Regions from separate parts of the Nonomuraea mangrovi genome, predicted to be linked through region 1. Evidence: riboswitches for the same ligand, from Rfam matches in the RefSeq annotation. Region 1 holds a riboswitch; the other holds the start of a gene.
What was found. A riboswitch is a leader RNA that binds a small molecule or an ion and turns the genes downstream of it on or off. The one in region 1 is predicted to bind cobalamin.

Region 1 (7,394 bases):
CCTTTCAGTGGGTGATTCCTGCCCGATTTCGGGCAGGATGTTGGCATGGCGTGTGATCCCTGCGTAGGGTCCTGCCCTGTGCATCCCTACGAGGACCTCATCGCGCACCTGACCAGGACGAGCCAGCTCGCCCACGGTGAGGCGGCGCGCGTGGTGGCCGAGGTGGTGGCGTACTTCTCCGAGCCCGTCGAGGAGTTCGTGCGGCGCCGCCACGGTGAGCTGAAATCCCGTGGCCTCACCAACGACGAGATCTTCCCCAGGATCGCGGCGGAACTACCCGCGCGGCGCGTGGCGGCCCCCGAGCTGTCGCTGCGCCAGCTGCGCAGGATCGTCTACGGATAGGAAGGTTGGCCCATGTGCGGAATCGTCGCTTATGTCGGCAGCAAGGATGCCGCGCCCATCCTGCTGGAGGGGCTGCAGCGCCTGGAGTACCGCGGCTACGACTCGGCCGGGGTGGTGGTGTCGAACAAGGGGCTCAAGCTGCGTAAGGTCAAGGGCCGCGTGGCCGACCTCGCCAAGGCCGTACCCGCCAGGTTCAAGGGGACGCTCGGCATCGGGCACACCCGCTGGGCCACCCACGGCGTGCCGAGCGACGAGAACGCCCATCCGCACCTGTCGTCCGACGAGCGCATCGCCGTCGTGCACAACGGCATCATCGAGAACGCCGACGAGCTGCGCGCCAGGCTCGTCGCCGAGGGCGTGGTCTTCGTCTCCGAGACCGACACCGAGGTGCTCGCGCACCTGATCGCCCGGACGGTCACCGAGACCGACACCCTGGAGGAGGCCGTCAGGAAGGCGCTCAAGAGCATCGTCGGCACCTACGGCATCGCGGTCGTCGACTCCGAGCGGCCCAAGGAGATCGTGGTCGCCCGCAACGGCAGCCCGATCGTGCTCGGTCTGGGTGAGAAGGAGATGTTCGCCGCCTCCGACGTGGCCGCCCTCGTCCGTTACACCCGCCAGGTCGTCCACCTGGAGGACGGCGAGCTGGCGGTGCTGACCGCCGACGGCTTCCACACCTTCGCCAGCGGAGGGCGCGAGACCGCCAAGGAGCCGCTGACCGTCGACTGGGACGCGGGCCACTACGACACCGGCGGCTACGAGCACTACCTGCTCAAGGAGATCTCCGAGCAGCCCGAGTCGATCGCCAGGACCCTGCGCGGCCGCCTCGACGAGCGCTTCCACATCGCCCACCTGGGCGGTCTCAACATGGACGCCCGCGAGACCCGGTCCTTCCGCCGGGTGAAGATCATCGGGTGCGGCAGCGCGTACTACTCCGGCCAGATCGGCGCGCAGCTGATCGAGGAGCTGGCCCGCATCCCCGCCGACGCCGAGCCCGCCAGCGAGTTCCGCTACCGCAATCCGGTCGTCGACCCCGACACCCTCTACGTCGCGATCAGCCAGTCGGGCGAGACCTACGACACGCTGGCGGCCGTGCAGGAGCTCAAGCGCAAGGGCGGGCGGGTCATCGGCATCGTCAACGCGGTGGGCAGTGCGATCGCCAGGGAGGTCGACGGCGGCATCTACCTGCACGCGGGCCCCGAGGTGTCGGTGGCCTCCACCAAGGCGTTCACCTCGACCGCGATCGCCTTCGCCCTGCTCGCCCTGCACTTCGGGCGGGTGCACGACCTGTCGCCGGCCGACGGCCGCCGCATCGTCGAGGGGCTGCGCGAGCTGCCGACGCAGATCGAGAAGATCCTCGAGCAGGGCGACCGCATCGCCGAGCTGGCCAAGAAGTACGCGGTGCATCCGAGCATGATGTTCGTCGGCCGGGTGCGGGGCTACCCGGTGGCCCGCGAGGGCGCGCAGAAGCTCAAGGAGATCTCCTACATCCACGCCGAGGCCTATCCGGCTAGCGAGCTCAAGCACGGGCCGCTCGCGCTGATCGGCCCCGAGCTGCCGACGGTGGCGATCGTGCCCGACGACGAGCTGCTCGACAAGAACCTCACCACGCTGGGCGAGATCAGGGCGCGTGGCGGCCAGGTCCTCATGGTCGGCCACCGCGAGCCCGACGCCAAGCTGGCCGACGACGTGATCGTGATCCCCAAGAACGAGATCGAGCTCGACCCGATCCTGCTGACGATCCCGCTGCAGCTGCTGGCCTACCACGCGGCCGTCGCGCTGGAGCGGGATGTCGACAAGCCGCGCAACCTGGCCAAGAGCGTCACCGTCGAATAGGCCCAAGGAGAGGGCCCTCAGGGCAGCAGCAGGCCCCAGTAGAGGGCCCACGGGATCATGACCGCGCCGGCCGTGACGAGCAGGCCGAGCCGTACCCGCTCGGAGCCCCGCCCGGCCGCGCGCCAGGCGCGGGCGGTCAGCACGGTGGCGACGGCGACCGTGACCACCAGTGCCTGCAGCAGCAGCCAGAGCACGGGCCTGCCCGCCAGGACGGGTCCGGGTTCGGCCAGCTTGCCACCCGTCATGACCAGGTACATCAGGTAGCCGAAGCCGCCGGCCACCACGGCCAGCCCCGCGCCCGCCAGCACTCTGGGCGCGGGGCCCGCGGCCACCGCCGTACCCCTGACCCTGCGGACGCCGGCGGCCAGCGGGTAGCCGAGGAAGGCGACCAGGAACAGCAGGAGCGCGGCGGCCTGCACGGGAGCCGACTCCCACCAGGCGGGCGGCGGCACAGGGATGGTCGCCGACGCCTGCTGCGCCTTCGTGCCCGCCTCCGGCGGGCTCGAACGGGGCGCGCGCCCGGAGGCGACGTCGGACACCCACGATCCGACCAGCTCGGGGTAGCCGGGCGTCAGCTCGGGCGCCCTGGTGACGCCGCCGTCGGGAGTGCGGTGGGCGGCGTGGTCCGCGCCGGTGAACAGGCGGAGCGTCACGTGCTCGTTGCCGCCCTCGGCCAGGGTTCTCGCCATCAGCGGAGGGCTCTCGACCGGCGGGGTCAGCAGGTCGTGCGTGCCCCAGATCGCCAGGACCGGCTGACGGACCTTCCGCAGCACGGGCAGCGGGTCGTGCCATGGCTCGGGGAACAGCCCGCCGTCGGAGATCGCCCGGTACAGCGTGGGCACCGAACGGTCGGGCAGCGAGCCCGCGACGCCGGCCTTGCGCAGGCCCGCCGAGACCGCCCACGCCTGCTGGCGCAGCGGCTGCAGGGAGTTGGCGCCGACCAGCACCACGAACGCCACGTCGGTGGAGCGTGAGGCGGCCAGCGGCACCACCCATCCGCCCTCGCTCAGCCCCCAGAGCCCGACGTGGGCCGGGTTCACGCCCGCCTGGCGGCGCAGCGCCGCCACCGCGCCGAGCGCGTCGTCGGCCAGCTGTGAATAGGAGCGCTCGAACAGCGAGTAGCCCTCGGTGCGCTTGTCGTAGACCAGCACCGCCATGCCGCGTCTGGCGAACTCCACGGCCTCGGTCATGAGCTTGGTCCTGGGCGTGCCCGCGCCGGCTCCGTGCACGAGCACGATCCCGGGGCGCGCGCCCTGCCCGCCTCTGGGGGACAGGACCGTGCCGCGCAGGGTGAGCCCGCCGCCGCCCGCGAAGCTCACTTCCGTCGTGGTCAGATCGGCCGGCACCGGTACGGCAGGCGGCGCCCCCGTCGCCGGTACGCCGGTCGTCGGCCTGGCGTGCGCCGCCGCCGGTGCGGCCAGCGCCACCAGCAGCGCCATCGCTGAGATCACTAATCTCTTCATGTTGCCGAACCTACTCTGCAGAGAGTTATCGGCAAAGACATGTCTGCAGAAATCCTTCTGGAGGACTAGGGTGCTCGTCATGAAGGATGACGAGCCGTGGGTCCTGGACGACCCGGGCAAGCTGAAGGCCCTGGCCCACCCGATGCGCCGCGCCATGCTCCGTCACCTGGGCCTGCACGGTCCCGCCACGTCCACGACGCTCGGCTCGCTGCTCGACGCCAAGACCGGCACGACCAGCTATCACCTGCGCCAGCTGGAGAAGTACGGGTTCATCGAGGAGATCCCCGAGCGGTCGGCCGGGCGTGAGCGGTGGTGGCGGAAGACGGAGACGGGAGACATCAGGCTGCCCCATCCGGCGCAGCTCGCGCCCGAGGACCGCCCGGTGCTGGCCGAGTTCCACCGGATCGGGCTCGAGGAGGACAAGGGGATCCTGCTGGAGCTCCTGCCCGCCGCCTACCAGGCCGATCCCGCGTGGGTGAAGGTCTCGCGCGCTCTCGGCCGGATGACGCTGGGCGAGCTGGAGGACTTCTTCGAGGAGTACATGCTGCTGCTGAAGAAGTACAGCCATCGTGCCGCCGACGCTCCTGAGCAGGCCCGGCCCCTGCACATCCGCCTGCTCGCCCTGCCCGCGGACCTGCCCGCCCCCGATGTGTGACTCTCCGCCTCCGACCAATAACATGGAGTAGCGGAGGGGTGGGGCGACGGGAGGGGCCTGCGCATGCGCCGTCGGGAGTTCGTCGCGAGAGCGCTGGCCGCTATGGCGGGCCTGGCCGGCTGCGGTACGGCCACGCGCCCGACCCCGAGCTTCTCCGTCGTGCCGGGAGGGGAGGCCTGGGTCCCCGTCGCGCGGGTGCTCGCGGGGCAGTTCAAACGCGACGGCGTGGCCGAGGGAGGGCCCCTGCTGACGGTGACCGGCCTGCCCGCGATCGCGGCCGCCGAGATGGCCGGGGTGAAGGAGACGGGCACCCCGCTGGCCAGGCTGGTCGGCGACGTCGAGGTCCTGGTCGTCTCCAACGCCTCCGTCTTTCGCGAGTTCGACGACTTCGCGCGGCGGCTGGTCGCCGACCCCGGCGGCACCGTGCTGGGCGGCAGGCCGCAGGGAGAGTCCGATCACCTGCTGTTCGGACTGGTCGCGCGCGGTCTCGGCGCGGACGCCAGGGTGCTCGACTACGCGGGCTACCCCACCACGGACGATGCGGCCGAGGCGCTGCTGGCGGGCAGGGTGGGCGTCGCCGCGGGCCCGCTCGGCGAGTGGCGCAAGCGCCTCGGCAAGGGGCGTCTCAGGGCGCTGGCCGTCTCCTCGGCCGAGCGGGTCGAGGACGTCGAGGCGCCGACCCTGCTGGAGTCCGGTGTCAGGGTCGACTTCGCCGACTGGTGCGCGGTGCTCGGGCCCAAGCAGATGAGCGAACGCGATCGCGCCCGGGCGGTCGAGGTGCTCGACGAGGTCGCCCGGTCCGCGCGGTGGCTGGACGCCTGCCGCGCCAGAGGGTGGAAGCCGATCCCGCTCAGCGGCGACGACTTCGCCGCGTGGCTCGGGTCCGAGGCCGGCAGGACCCGCGAAGTGCTCAAGGACCTGGGGCTGATCGACACAACTTGTTGGGGTAGTTGCGTCCGCGGCCACTAGATGTAGGATCCTGGTCGTCGCTGGTTCGCCCGAGCAGGGCGAAGCAAAAGGGAAGCCGGTGAGATGCCGGCACTGCCCCGCAGCGGTGAGCGGGAACGACCGCCGTCACGAAGCACTGGGCCCATGGCCTGGGAAGCGACGGCCAGTAGGAAGCTGACGTACGCCCGCGAGTCCGAAGACCTGCCAGCGGTGTGACCTGTCCAAGGCCTCGAGGGAGGGCCGCGGGGTCTCGCGGCGTGCCCGCGTGCTCTCGCCTGCCTTCACGGGGTGAGCTCGCGAGGAGAGAGCGTGACGCAGATCGTAGAGGTGGATCGCCGGCTGGCCATCGAGGAGGCCGCCGCCAGGGTGATCGCCGACCCGGAGAACTCCAGGGTCGCCGCCAGGCTGCTGGCCGAGCAGATCGCGGACGAGGCCGCCGCGCACGGCGTGAGGACCTTCTCCGAGTCGATCGTGGCCACCCACGCCGCGGGTCTGCTCCAGGACGGGCTGGCCGCCTTCGTGGCGGCCAACGCCGCCGCCCTCGACGCGCTGGTGGACGAGAGCGCCGACGACAGGTTCGAGTACTTCGGCCTGCGCACCGTCTACGACCGCTACCTGCTGCGCCACCCCGAGACGCGCGGCGTGCTCGAACGCCCGCAGCACTTCCTGCTGCGCGTCGCCTGCGGTCTTTCCGCCTCGGTCGCCGAGGCCGCCGAGCTGTACGCGCTGATGTCCACGCTGTCGTACCTGCCCAGCTCGCCCACGCTGTTCAACTCCGGCTCCCGCCGTCCCCAGCTCTCGTCGTGCTTCCTGCTCGACTCGCCGCGCGACGAGCTGGAAGGGATCTACGAGCGTTACGGCCAGGTCGCCAGGCTGTCGAAGTACGCCGGCGGCATCGGCATCGCGTGGACCAGGGTCCGCTCGCGCGGCTCGCTGATCCGCGGCACGAACGGCCACTCCAACGGCATCGTCCCGTGGCTGCGCACGCTCGACTCCAGCGTGGCCGCCGTCAACCAGGGCGGCCGCCGCAAGGGCGCGGCCTGCGTCTACCTGGAGACCTGGCACGCCGACATCGAGGAGTTCCTCGAACTGCGTGACAACACCGGCGAGGAGGCCCGCCGGGCCCACAACCTCAACCTCGCCAACTGGGTGCCCGACGAGTTCATGCGCCGCGTCGAGGCCGACCAGCCGTGGTCGCTGTTCGACCCCAAGCAGGTGCCGCACCTGACCGACCTGTACGGCGAGGCGTTCGACGTGGCCTACCGGGCCGCGGAGGCGGCGGGCCTGCACACCCGTCAGATCCCCGCGCGCACGCTCTACGGCCGGATGATGCGCACGCTCGCGCAGACCGGCAACGGCTGGATGACCTTCAAGGACGCCGCCAACCGCGCCTCCAACCAGACCGCGCGCCCGGAGAACGTCATCCACCTGTCGAACCTCTGCACCGAGATCCTCGAGGTGACAAGCGACGGCGAGACCGCCGTCTGCAACCTGGGCTCGATCAACCTGGCCGCCCACCTGGCGGGCGGCACCATGGACTGGGTACGGCTGCGCGCCACCGTCAGGACCGCGGTGCGCTTCCTGGACAAGACGATCGACCTGGGCTTCTACCCGACGCCCGAGGCCGAGACCGCCAACCTGCGATGGAGGCCGATCGGGCTCGGCGTGATGGGCCTGGCCGACGTGTTCTTCTCGCTGCGCCTGCCGTTCGACTCGGCCGAGGCGCTCGCGCTGTCCACGCGCATCGCCGAGGAGATCGCGCTGGCCGCCTACGACACCTCCGCCGACCTCGCCGTCGAGCGCGGGCGTCACCCCTCCTACGGCGACACCAGGGCGGCGCAGGGCGTCCTGCACCCGGACCACTACGGCGCCGGCGACTCGCCCGAGTGGACCGCCCTGCGCGCCAAGATCGACAGAACCGGGCTGCGGAACTCCCTCATGATCGCCATCGCGCCGACGGCGACGATCGCCTCGATCGCGGGCTGCTACGAGTGCATCGAGCCGCAGGTGTCGAACGTCTTCAAGCGCGAGACCCTGTCCGGCGAGTTCCTGCAGGTCAACCGGTACCTGGTCGCGGACCTGCAGGGCCTTGGGCTGTGGACGCAGGAGATGCGCGACGCGGTGAAGCGCGCGGACGGCTCGATCCAGGACAT
Region 2 (7,394 bases), on a different contig from region 1:
GGCGGCGTACAGGTTCCAGTCGTTGATCTTGAGGGTGGCGGTGACCAGGATGACCGTGCCGACCACTCCGGAGGTGGTGGTGACGATGGCGATCACGTCGCCGGTGCGCAGCGCGTGCGCGAGCAGCACGCCGACCAGGGCCACCACGTACTCGCCGAGCGTGATGCCGAGCACGGTCTGCTTCACCACGTCGGCGGCGCTGCGGTTCCACCGGCACATGTCGGGGGAGATGACCGCGCCGACGATGAACCCGCCCGCCACGATGGTGGCGCCCTCGGCCAGGCTCAGGACGGGCCCGGGCGGCGCCGAGGCGGCCAGCGTGCCGAGCGACTGCTTCGACAGCTCGACCGCGATCGCCCACCCTGCCAGGGCGAGGAAGGCGGGGACGGTGATCCACGCGGTCCAGGCCATCCCCGCGAAGCCGTGCACGACGATCGCGGTGACCGCCAGCCCGGCCAGGATGGACCAGACCCACACGGGCGGGCCGCCCAGGATCGCGGCGAGGCCCTGCGCGAGAACGGCCGACTGGACGCCGAACCAGCCGAGCAGGCAGATCGCGATGACCATGCCGACCACGCCCGCGCCGTAGCGGCCGAACCCGGCCCACCTGGCGAGCACGGTCGTCGACAGGCCCTCCCGCATGCCCGCGACGCCGACGGCGATCGCGACGACCTCGAGGATGACGGCGCCGAGCGTGATCGCCAGGACCGCGTCCCAGAAGCCCATCCCCATGCCGAGCGTCGCGCCGAGCAGGAACTGCGAGAGCGCGCTCAGCATGCCGAACCGCTGGACCGCGACCGTCAGCCAGCCGTAACGGGCGGAGACGGGCACCCGCTGGAGCGCGTAGTCGTCGCGGGCCAGGCCCTCGTCGGATAACTCGGTGTTGATCGCCGCATCGGACATCCGATGCCCCTTTCTGCCGGTGGGAATCACGGGGCTCTTGTTGCGACGCTAGATTCACCGACGATCATTGGGAAGAGGCGATGTCGCGCCGCCCGGCCGCGCGGCCCGCCCCGGCCCTGGCGACCGGGAGCTCGAGGAGTGTCGAGGCCGGTGGTGTGGCGCAGGAGCCCGGGGGCTTGCTATACCGGGCAGGTCGCTGAAAGAGAAGGCATTGAGATCATGGAAATCTGGATCAACCCCGACTGCTCCAAGTGCCGGTCCGCGCTCTCCGTCCTGGACGCCGCGGCGGTCGGCTACACCGTGCGCCGCTACCTGGAGGATCCGCCGAAGGAGCACGAGATCCGCGACGTGCTGGTCAAGCTCGGCCTCGAACCGTGGGACATCACCAGGACGGGCGAGGCGCGAGCCGCCGACCTCGGCCTGCACGACTGGCCGCGCGACTCCCGCAGCCGTGACCGGTGGATCAGGGCACTGGCCGAGAACCCGACGCTGATCCAGCGGCCGATCATCACGGCCGACGACGGGTCGGCCGTGGTCGGGCGGACCGAGCAGGCCGTGCGATCGATACTCGGTTAGCGGCATGGTCCGCGGAGCGCGGGTGGGTTATAGTGCGCTGTCGTGGCGGTTCTCTCCCGCCCAACCTCCTGAGCGGATCCCCACGCGACCCGCCGGCCGCGGAGGCAAAGGGGACGCAGGAGCCTCGGGAGCGGCAGTCTGACCGGCTTCGCGACACTTCGCGGCCGCCAAGGGCTGCGGGCGTGGGCCGGGCCCTGGCGATGGCCGCGCGGAGAGTCGTCATGACCAGCAAGAAGCAGCTCAAGGCTCGCATCCGTGAGCGGATGGCCAAGACCGGCGAGAGTTACACCACGGCCCGCACGCACCTGCTCGGCAAGGCCGAGACGCACGCCGACGGCGGCTGGCGGTTCGTCGGCGGGCACCACCCCTCCAGCGCGGCGATCACCGCGATCCTCGCCAACCAGGGCGTCGCCATCAGCGAGCCGCTGGTGTTCCTCGCGGGTGGCGGCATCGGCGCCGGTTACATCCTGTGGGAGTTCCAGCACGACCAGACCCGGCACGTGACCCTGGGCTTTCGCAATCAGTGGCAGTACTACAACCGCTGGATGGACAAGACGCTCACCCGTCTCGGCGTGCCGTACGAGGAGCACACCACCGGCGGCGCCCGCGGGGCCAGTGACAGGCTCGCCGAGGAACTGGACGCCGGGCGGCCGTGCGTGATCCTTCCCGACCGCTATCACATCGGGTACTGGCGGCTGCCCGCCGCGCTGGACGGGCACGGCGGGCATCCCGTGGTCGCCTACCGGCGGGACGAGAACGGGGTGTACATCGACGACAGGGGCCAGGCGACGCTGCTCGTGCCGCGGGACCGCGTCGACGCCGCGCGTGCCAGGGTCGGTTCGTACAAGAACGTGACGCACGTCCTCGGCGACACCGTCTTGGACGAGGCGGCGCTGGCGAGCGCCGCACGAGAAGGGCTGCGAGACTGCGCCGGCCACCTGTCCGCGGCCTCCGACTCGTTCTCGCTGCCCGCGTGGCGCAAGTGGGCGCGGTTGCTGACCGACACCAGGAACGCCAAGGCGTGGCCGAAGGTCTTCGCCGACGGTCGCGGCCTGGCGGGGGCGCTGCTGTCGGTGTGGGAAGGCGTCGAGCCGGTCGGCATGGACGGCGGGAACCTGCGCGACCTGTTCGCCGGCTCGCTGGACGAGGCCGCGGATCTGGTGGGCGAGCCGCGCCTTTCCGGGCTGGCGGGACGGTTCAGGGAGATCCACGCGATGTGGCACGACCTCGCGGAGGCCGCGCTTCCCGCGTCGGTGCCCGAGTTCGCCAGGGCGCGCGAGCTGACCGCGGCGATCAGGGAGAGCGTCCTGGCCGAGGGAAGCGCCGGTGGCGCCCAGGCGGCAGCGGCGGGCGAGGAGCTGTGGAGGCTCAGGGCGCAGGCCGATCGGTCCGCCCCCGCCGGTGATCTGGCCGGTCTCTTCGCCGAACTCGGCACGCGGGTGGGCGCGATCTACCAGGCGGAGTCGGCGGCCATCGCGGAGCTGGCGGCACTCGTGCGCTGACCGGGGCCTCTTCGTCCGCTGAGCCTGTCCGCGGGTGACGTCAGTACCTGACGCGAGTGGCGATGATCTGCATGGCGAACTCCTGCTCCTCCTGCGAGGGCTGCCTCGTCCAGGTCGTGCCCGGGGCCTGCTCGGCCAGCATCCGGCTCAGGGCGGCGCCGAGCACGTCCGAGGGCTTGGCGCCCTGCATCTGCGTCCGGGTGGCGGCGTAGCGGTCGAGCACCCTGGCGTAGTCGACGAGCAGCGTGTTCGTGTAGCGGCTCTTCTCGCCGTCGGCCCGGTTGAGCGCCTCGACGTACTCGGGCTCGGGCTCCTCGAGGACCGCCTTCACGACGTCGAGGCGATCGCGGATCGGCTCGCTCGTGGAAAGGTCGCTCGCCTGGTCGTACATGGCCTGGACGGACTCCGGCGTGTCGCCCGCGAGCACCACGACCATGCCGTAGCCGCTGTCCTCCTCGCCGTACCCGCCTTCGACGCCGTCCACGCCGGGCGCCGACAGGGCGTCGCTCATGGCGTCGCGGAAGCCGTACTTGTCCATGCCGTCGATCTCGCAGGGCAGCCAGTTCTCCCGCAGGTGGAGCACCCCGACGCTCTCGCGGGCGGCGGCCTGGCCGAACAGGTGGCGTACGGCGCCCGCAGGATCGCTCATCGCGGCGGGTCCCATCGCCTTGAAGCGGTCGGCCATGAGGTGCATGGAGATCAGCATCGGCGGGTGATAAAGGCTCAGCACCCCGTGCTCGCCGTGGATGAAGAACGAGCCCACCTCGTTGTCGTAGGCCCTGAGCCCCGCCATGAACGCGATCTCTTCCTCCTCGCTGAGCCGCAGTTCCCACCCCCAAAGGCGGTTGACCTCGAACTGGTCGAAGCTCTCCCCTCTGAGCGGGTCGCGGAAGCGCCACCACAGCGCGACTCCGACGACCACCGCGGCTACCACCCCGAGCGCGATCCACATGGTTCGAGCGCCTTCCTGTTCGGATGCACAGGCGCAGGACCATAACACGATCTTCACTGAGCTATGGGACGGTTTGTCAGAGTCCCGGTCGAGCCGGTGATCGCAGGTGTGCGAGCATGGTCGGCGTAGGCGACGGCGGATCGAGGAAGCCGGTGAGAGTCCGGCGCGGTCCCGCCACTGTGATCGGTGAGCGGATCCCAGCAGGCCACTGCCCGAGTCGGGTGGGAAGGCGGGGACGAGCGTCGAGCCGGGAGCCAGGAGACTCGCGCGGTCGCCTCCTCAGCGGATCGGGGCGGATCTCCGCGGGAGAGGGAGGTGGTCGGCGTGCCGTACCGGCTGCCTGTGCCGCCGGCGGTGATCGCCGGAGCGGTCGCCGACGTGTCCACGATCGGCGGCTTCTTCGAGATGGGAGTCGGGCCGATCGGGCCGGGGTGGCGGCCGCTCGCCGATCTGCCCGTGAGACACCGGATCGACGACGCCGCCGTACGCCTGGGAACCGGCGAGACCAGGGTGGCGGCCTCCCTGCTGTTCCAGGGACTGGCCGCCCGCCTGTGGTCGCCCGTTGTCGGCGTGGCGGTGGCGCACGGCCTGCTCGTCGACGTCGATCCGTCCCAGGTGCACTGGTACCCGACCCCCTCCGGTCCGCTGCCGCTGCGAGCTCAGCGCCTGACCGGACGGCGGGTCGTGGGCACCTCCCTCGCCGAGCCCCTGTACCGCGCCGTGGTGCCCGGGCTGCTGGAGCCGCTCGCCCAGGCCGTCCAGGAGATCGTGAAGATCGCGCCGGGGCTGCTGTGGGGCAACGCGGCCTCCGCCCTCGCAGGCGCCGTCCAGACCCTCACCCGCGGGCGCCCCGAGCTCGCGGGACGCGCCATCGCGCTCGGTCGCGAGTTGCTCGCGCTCGGCGTGCTGCGCGGGAGCGGGGAGCTGGTCGAGCCCGCTCCCGACCGGCCGTTCTTCGTCCGGCGCAGCTGCTGCCTCTACTACCGGGTGCCCGGCGGCGGCATGTGCGGGGACTGCGTCCTGCTCGATCAGATCACGCGCCGCGAGCAGTGGGCGCTGACCATGCGCAGGGGCGGAGGATCCTGATGAGCCACGCCGCCCCGCCGATCGTCACGACGGGAGGACGCGCCGCAGCAGATAGGTGTCCATGATCCAGCCCTTGCGCTCGCGGGCCTGCGCCCGCAGCTCCCGGATGCGGTCGGCGACCTCGGGCACCGGCCCCGACACGAGGATCTCGTCCGGCGTGCCGAGGTAGGCACCCCAGTAGATGTGGTACTCCGCACCCAGGTCGGCGAAGGCGCAGCGCGCGTCGAGCATGACGACGACGTCGTCGGCCGCGACGGGGCCCTCCTGGGCCAGGCGGCGGCCCGTCGTGATGTGCACGGGCCTGGCCACCCTCGTCAGGCTGGTGCGATGCCGGGCCGTCAGCGCGGACACACTGGTGATGCCCGCGACGACCTCGTACTCGAACGCGACCCCTCCCCGCTCGACGACCTCCTCGATCCCGGCCAGCGTGCTGTCGTAGAGCCCAGGGTCGCCCCAGACGAGGATCGCGCCGGTCTCGTCGTCGCCGAGCTCGTCCCGGATGAACGCCTCGTACAGGTCGGCCCGACGCGAGCGCCACTCCTCGACGGCGGCGGCGTAGGCGGGAGTGGTCCTGTCCCGCTCGGGGTCCCGGGCCTCCACCAGCCGGTACGGCTCGCGGGCGTGCTCCTTGATCATGTCCTGGCGGAGCCCGACCAGGTCGTGCTTGGCCTCGCCCTTGTCGAGGATGAAGAAGGCGTCGGTCCTGCCGATGGCCTTGACGGCCTGGAGGGTGAGATGGTCGGGGTCGCCGGCGCCGATGCCGATGATGAGGATTCGCTTCACCCGGGAAAGTCTGCCGCCTCGGCGAATGGCCGGGCTCGCCGGGCCTGACCGAGGACGGCTCGTAGCGCAAAGTCACCGTTCAGCGCCATTGAGTGACGAGATTGTGGTGGGATGGGCTCCGTGCGACCCCCGACGAGAGGCCACCCGCATGCCCCCGATCCGACGCGCAGTCGCGCCGCTCATCGCCGTCCTGCTCCTGAGCGGCTGTGGAGCCGCCACCGGCGCGGCGCGACCCGCCGGTGAGCCGGCCGCGGCGACGCCCACGCCGGCGCCGTTCCTGACCCCGACGCCCGGGACGGGAAGGCCGCTCGGCAAGCGGCCGGCCAGGGACGGGAGCACCGTCTCGCCCAGGCCGGCCAAGAAGGCCCGCATCCCGTCGCCGCGCCCGAAGGCCACGAGGACCGCGCGACCGGCGCACCCCGCGCTCCGGATCGGTGTTCGTCCCGGCTCCTTCTGCTCGCCGCAGGGAGCGTTCGGCAGGAGCGAGGCCGGGACCCTGATGCGCTGCACCGCCCGCGGAGGCGACCCTGCCAGATGGCGGAGGGGCTGAGCCCGCCGTTCGGAAGGTCAGGCGGGCGACGGCGCGAGCAGGCGGCGCGCGACCTCGGCCGGGTGGGTGAGCTGCGGATAGTGGCCCGCTCCCGCGATCTCCGTCACGGGACGGCCGACGGCGGACACCAGCGGATCGTCGGATCCCACGACGATCTCCACGGGGACCGTGACCCTGGCGAGCAGGCGGCGCGACTCCTCGCGTTCGGCGACGGCCGTACGAAGAGCGGCGATGACCCGGCCCGCCACGCCGGGCCTGCGCAGGTCGGCCGCGGCGCTCGCCACGGCGGGCCCCTCGGGCAGGCCCAGCGTCCCGGCCAACCGGGCGGCGGACATCCGGCGCAGCATCGGGACGGCCGCCGCCGACCGGGTGAGCCGCGGGCCCGGTGCCTGCGCGAACGCAGGGGAGACCAGCACGAGCCCGCTGATCCGTTCCGGATGCCGGACGGCGAAGCGGAGCGCGGGACCGCAAGCCAGCGAGTGCGCGACCAGCACCGGCCGGGTGCGGACGGGGCCCATCAGGTCGTCCAGCCATGTGACCGGCGTCTCGTTCGCGGGGATGGGGGAGGAACGGCCCAGGCCGGGCAGGTCGGGGGCCAGGACCTTCCCGGGAAGCCGCGCGGCGAGGGGAGCCCAGAGGTCGGCGTTCATGGGCAGCCCGTGCAGGAGGACGTGGGCCGGGTCGTGGCGTTCGCCGTTCACCCAGGTGCGGCTCCCCGCCACCGGGTGGAAGCCGTACGGCTGGAGCCACGGCTCCCAGGCGCCGAAACGGGCGGCCACCAGGTCGTCGGCCCACCGGCGCAGGGCGTCGGCGACCGGCGGCATCTCCAGCCCCGCGGAGGCGGCGAAGGCGTGGGCGGAGTCCGTCGGGTAGCGGTCGGCCGACAGGAAGGACAGCGTCTCGGGGTCGGCGCCGGTCAGCGCGCGTGGCAGCCGCCGCACCAGACCCACGGGGACGGTACGGCGCGGCGCCCTGACGCCCGTGTGCTCGGCGATCGTGCTGATCAGCTCGGGCAGGAGGGGGGTGGCGTCGTCGAGCACCC

Region 2: linked by a shared signal. The riboswitch ahead of ACFSKW_RS51435 ((2Fe-2S)-binding protein) and the one ahead of ACFSKW_RS23120 (ribonucleoside-diphosphate reductase subunit alpha) in region 1 are both predicted to bind cobalamin.

The regions. Positions count from the first base shown of each region.
Region 1 is NZ_JBHUFV010000033.1:1,014,336-1,021,729, forward strand. It holds gene ACFSKW_RS23095 (hypothetical protein) at 79-342, shown strand; gene glmS (glutamine--fructose-6-phosphate transaminase (isomerizing)) at 355-2,175, shown strand; gene ACFSKW_RS23105 (alpha/beta hydrolase family protein) at 2,193-3,638, opposite strand; gene ACFSKW_RS23110 (ArsR/SmtB family transcription factor) at 3,718-4,293, shown strand; gene ACFSKW_RS23115 (Bug family tripartite tricarboxylate transporter substrate binding protein) at 4,357-5,262, shown strand; cobalamin riboswitch at 5,267-5,464, shown strand; gene ACFSKW_RS23120 (ribonucleoside-diphosphate reductase subunit alpha) at 5,551-7,394, shown strand, end outside.
Region 2 is NZ_JBHUFV010000098.1:79,229-86,622, forward strand. It holds gene ACFSKW_RS51415 (purine-cytosine permease family protein) at 1-903, opposite strand, end outside; gene ACFSKW_RS51420 (arsenate reductase family protein) at 1,123-1,479, shown strand; gene ACFSKW_RS51425 (BtrH N-terminal domain-containing protein) at 1,701-2,981, shown strand; gene ACFSKW_RS51430 (hypothetical protein) at 3,022-3,933, opposite strand; cobalamin riboswitch at 4,031-4,216, shown strand; gene ACFSKW_RS51435 ((2Fe-2S)-binding protein) at 4,258-5,019, shown strand; gene cobF (precorrin-6A synthase (deacetylating)) at 5,044-5,802, opposite strand; gene ACFSKW_RS51445 (hypothetical protein) at 5,951-6,352, shown strand; gene ACFSKW_RS51450 (alpha/beta fold hydrolase) at 6,370-7,394, opposite strand, start outside.